2 regions of the Metabacillus sp. 84 genome follow, and region 2 is predicted to be linked to the other one. Evidence: riboswitches for the same ligand, from Rfam matches in the RefSeq annotation. Region 2 holds a riboswitch; the other holds the start of a gene.
The links. A riboswitch is a leader RNA that binds a small molecule or an ion and turns the genes downstream of it on or off. The one in region 2 is predicted to bind preQ1.
Positions count from the first base shown of each region.

Region 1: linked by a shared signal. The riboswitch ahead of queC (7-cyano-7-deazaguanine synthase QueC) and the one ahead of ACQCV8_RS11555 (QueT transporter family protein) in region 2 are both predicted to bind preQ1.

Region 1 is NZ_JBNILN010000006.1:115,959-118,410, reverse strand. It holds gene queE (7-carboxy-7-deazaguanine synthase QueE) at 1-438, opposite strand, end outside; gene queD (6-carboxytetrahydropterin synthase QueD) at 431-871, opposite strand; gene queC (7-cyano-7-deazaguanine synthase QueC) at 868-1,527, opposite strand; PreQ1 riboswitch class I at 1,689-1,733, opposite strand; gene ACQCV8_RS12720 (DUF2254 domain-containing protein) at 1,815-2,452, shown strand, end outside.
Region 2 is NZ_JBNILN010000005.1:182,484-184,935, reverse strand. It holds gene ACQCV8_RS11560 (GNAT family N-acetyltransferase) at 1-484, opposite strand, end outside; gene ACQCV8_RS11555 (QueT transporter family protein) at 587-1,072, opposite strand; PreQ1 riboswitch class I at 1,079-1,123, opposite strand; gene ACQCV8_RS11550 (excisionase family DNA-binding protein) at 1,678-1,908, shown strand; gene ACQCV8_RS11545 (hypothetical protein) at 1,915-2,136, opposite strand.

The DNA of each region.
Region 1 (2,452 bases), on a different contig from region 2:
CATTAGGCTCCGCAATACAGAAAAATCCGTTTTCATTCCAGAACTCGGCGGTTTAGGTGAGAGGGTCAGGTCATCAATTTCTGTAAACCATTCCTGGTACCTGCTTCCCTGCGTTTCAAGTGCAATTTTTTTGCCTTTCTCTTTCAGAAGTGAAATAACAGAGCGGAGGTTTTTCAGCAAGGCGGGATTGCCGCCTGACACGGTTACATGGGAAAATCGATTTCCTCCAATGCGGTAAAGCTCAGCCCACACTTGAGCGGCATCCATCTGGACAATTTCCTCTGCTGCCGTTCCGTCCCACGTAAAAGCAGAATCACACCATGAACACGAATAATCGCAGCCTGCCGTTCGGATAAACATCGTTTTCTGCCCGATGACCATTCCTTCCCCCTGTATAGTCGGCCCGAAAATCTCCAGTACCGGAATGGTCTCAGCCATTCTGCTTCACCTTCTTCGGTCTGTACAGCACATAGCTGGTCGGTGTTTCTCTTACAAATACTTGCAGACAAACGGGCTTGCCGGGCATCTTGTCAAGCTCCGCCTGGATCATCCCGTAAATTTTTCCGGCTACTACTTCCGTTGTTGGAAAATCTTTGGGATCGTCAGAGCTGAAAAGGGGATGTTCGTTTAACAACGTATGGTCGAACTGGCCATGAACCAGATTTTTAAGTGTTTTAAAGTTTACTAAAAATCCGGAATCATCCAATGTATCCCCGGCAATCGTTACATTGATATAGTACGTATGGCCATGTACATTACGGCAAGGACCGGCACCTTTATGCGGGATAAAATGAGCTGCAGAAACCTGCATATCTTTGTTCAGTTCATACTGATAATCATGGTTCACTTGCGGATAAATCTGCTGAATCATTGTGCAGCCTCCTTATTGGTTAAATAGCAATCCAATCCATTCCTTCTCAGTCTGCAGGCCGGACAATCCCCGCATCCGTCTGCCGGGATTCCGTTATAGCACGTCAAAGTCCGGTTCCGTATATATTCGAGCACGTTCAACTCATCCGCCAGCGCCCACGTTTCCTCTTTATTCAGCCACATGAGAGGCGTATGGAACACGAAGGATTCATCCATAGCAAGATTGACGGTAACGTTGCAGGATTTTATAAATTGATCCCGGCAATCCGGGTAGCCGCTGAAGTCGGTTTCACAAACGCCGGTTACGACATGCCTTGCTCCAATCTGGGATGCAAGCACAGAGGCAAAAGACAGGAAGAGCAGGTTTCTGCCGGGGACAAATGTTGAAGGAAGTTCTCCCTCCGCTTGTTCGATCGCTATTCCGTTTCTCGTTAACGCATTTGGGGCAAGCTGATTCAAGAGCGACATATCCAGCAAATGATGAGGGACTTTCTGTTCCTTCGCAATATTTTCTGCTATTTCGATCTCCAGCTTATGGCGCTGGTTGTAGTTAAACGTGACTGCCTCTACTTCCTTGAACGTTCTCAATGCCCAGAATAGACAGGTTGTGCTGTCCTGGCCACCGCTGAAGACGACAAGCGCTTTTTCATTTTTCATGATGGTTCTCCTCCAGTTTCATTTTAGGGCTTCCAGCTGCACCCAGGTTTACCCCTTACATGATTGGTGAATTAATAAAGGCACCCCATTTAATGAGGTGCCTTAGCGGATCATCTATAAAAAAACAAAAAACAATATCCAAGGAACGCCTCAAGATATTGCTGTCCTTAGTTTTTTATAGAGGGTTGTGCTAGAACCTCTCCCGTTCAAGAAAAACGGACTTGTATTTAGCTGTAAAGCTACTATACATCATAATAGCCAATCTGCCAATAACCGGAGGAATGAAGATGGAAATGAACCGATTTTTGCAAGTTAGGGCAAGCTTTTGGTTTATCCCGCTGCTATATGGGTTAATTGCCCTTGTTCTCGCTTATGGCAGTATGGAACTTGACCGTTACGCCGCTCAGCATACAGGTCTTTATGATTACATACCGGATCTTTTTTTATCGGATATGCAGCTGGCACAAACCATATTAAGCTCAATTGCTACTTCTCTGTTAACCATGACAACAATCACATTTTCATCCATCCTAGTGGTGCTGACCACTTATGCAGCGCAATTTTCACCCAGGGCCCTTCAGAACTTCACCTCCGACCGGAGCTCCCAGCGGGTTCTGGGCATGTTTACAGGAGGATTTGTTTACACCATTATCCTGCTGCTTTTAGTCAGAGATAACGGAGGAGACTTATTTATTGTTCCAAGCTTGTCGATCCTTGTGGCATTTGCCTGCCTGGGAGCGTTCGTCTTCTTTATTCATCACTCCGTTACCTCTATAAAAGTAAGTAACCTGATTCTTCAGATTACGAATAAAACCATGGCGGCCTGGAAAGAAAATTATGAGGAAGATCAAAAGCTGAAGGCATCCGCAGAGTGTGAAGAATCAGACTCCCTTAAAGCGGAAAATGGAATTTCCCTAAAAAGCAG
Region 2 (2,452 bases):
TTAAGTCTTCGTCATAATACTTCCCATTAAACTTTAACGCATGTTTCTCCACCCCATAGGTTTTAAACCCCATAGATTTATATAGATTTTTGGCGGCTGCGTTCCCAGAAACAACGGATAAATGGATTTGCTCCACATTCTCTTTGCCTGCTTTTTTTAGAAGGTCCAGCAGCAGTGCTTTTCCCAAGCCTTGTCTGCGGTGAACAGGTTCTATGTACATGCCGTATACATTTCCTATATGAGCGGTTTTAGGGCTCTCTCCCCGAATGAAAGTGACCATTCCAGCCAGAGAATGGTTTTCGTCAAAAGCTCCCAGTGTGAACTTGCTGTCAGTGGGCTTCAGCCTTCGAGCGACTGTTTCCAGTGAATACCGCTCTTCTCTGTCAAAGGTGGAGCCGAATGCTTCTGGCTCTGTTATTAAGCCTTTCAGTCGGAGTGTTTGAAAAACAAATGCGTCATTCACATCTAGAATGCGGATCTCCATAGCGGTTCCCCTCCTTTATGGAGGTTATTCTGCAAGGAAGCGGGATATCCTGGAAATTTGAAATAAAAAAGGATGAAATCATAGAGATTTCATCCAGAGGGCTTAAGCGTGTTTTTCAAACTTAAGCCGTTTGTTCAAAGCATAGATAATCGGCATTCCGGCAGCCATCACTGCAAATTCACCGACAGCTGTTACAGCCCATGTAATCCAGAACGGGAAGCCGAGAGCCAAATGCAGCTCCCAGGCTATGATAAACATCGTAAATGTAAACACAAGCGTGTTTACAGCCATCAAAGCCCATGTGTTTTTGATATATTTTGCAGCTGCGATCGTTATAAGAAGAGCAATAACCGACTGGCCAGTTCCGAATATCACATCGTATGCCTTCATTGGCGACCAAAGCATATTGGAAATAAAAACTCCAAGCACAATTCCAAAAATGTACTTTTTATTAAAAACGACTAAATGGTTCAGCATCTCAGGAATGCGAAACTGTATATTTGAGAATGCGATTGGCTGAACAAGGGTGGTCACAACAATATAAATGGCAGCCAAAATCCCATTAGCTGCGAGTGTTCGGATATTCATTTTCTCTACTCCTTAGTTTTTTTTCGTGGGAGGATCTCGAACCACGTTCGAAAGTAGATATTATAGTATGAAAAAGAGGATTTGTAAACATTTAGTATGAGCAAGGACGTTGGTTCGCGCATCTGTATGTTGTGTGGCGGTTTGGAATGTAATCGTTACGCGGGGCGAAGGCGTTGTCTATTAATGTCGAATTATCTCGAAAAGTCTTTATCTGCGTTAGTACGGACAATAAAACCAAAGTACGGACAATAAAATCAAAATACGGACAATAAAACAAAAGTACGGACAATAAAATCAAAGTACGGACAATAAAACTAAAATACGGAGGGCAATAAAACAAAAGTACGGACAATAAAATCAAAATACGGACAATAAAACAAAAGTACGGACAATAAAACCAAAGTACGGACAATAAATCCAAAATACGGACAATAAAACCAAAATACGGACAATAAAACCAAAGTACGGACAATAAAACCAAAATACGGAGGACAATAACCAACAAAATCCCATTCGGGTCCTGCGCCAATAATAACCTGGCGTCCCCTTGTTTACCCATCATCCCCTCTTTCGTTATAATCATCCGTATAGAGGAGGAATTTCGTGTGTATTTAACGATTAAAGAAACGGCTGAGTATCTTTCCCTTCCGGAGACCTATGTCGAGACCCTGATTCACCAAAACCGGATCCGGTATTTGTTTGACGGGAAGGTTTATTTGATCAATAAGGAGCAGTTTAACGGGCATTTGGATCAGCTGGAGAAGGCGAAGAAGCAGCTTGATGAGTGGAAGAGTGAGCCGCTGCCGGAAGATCCGGATGTAAAGGATGAGGACTAAAAAAAGTCAGAGTGAGCGGGGCTCATCTGACTTTTTTCCTGATTTGGCTGTATGTGCCCGGTACAGCTTTAATGTGCTTCCGCCTCCGATGATGCATGCTGCCATAAACTGAAGAAGCTGGGACTCAAGTTTCGGGTCGGTCAGCAAAATGGATGCAGCGGCGCTGATCGAGACAATAAGAAGAATGATGTGAAAAGTGGCGGCAAACCGATTTTGAACAATGTGCATGTTTCCTCCTGCAGATAGAATTTCGCTGTTATGTGCTTGTCCAAATAAAAGCCGAAGACCGGCGAGTTTGGGATAAAGGTTTCATCCCCAAGCTTAATGTAATTGAATGGATTTCTCTTATTTAGACAAAAGCTTGCGGTTTTTTATTACTCTACCATAAAAACCCATGGGAAATGAATCCTCTAATTTTACGTTTGTGTCTAATCTGTATTGAAACTGACATCCTTTTGCAATAACCCGGCAAAAAACTCTGTTAAAATATGAAATTAGATACCCATTAGGTGTAACGGGACTATAGACGGGGAATTTACATATA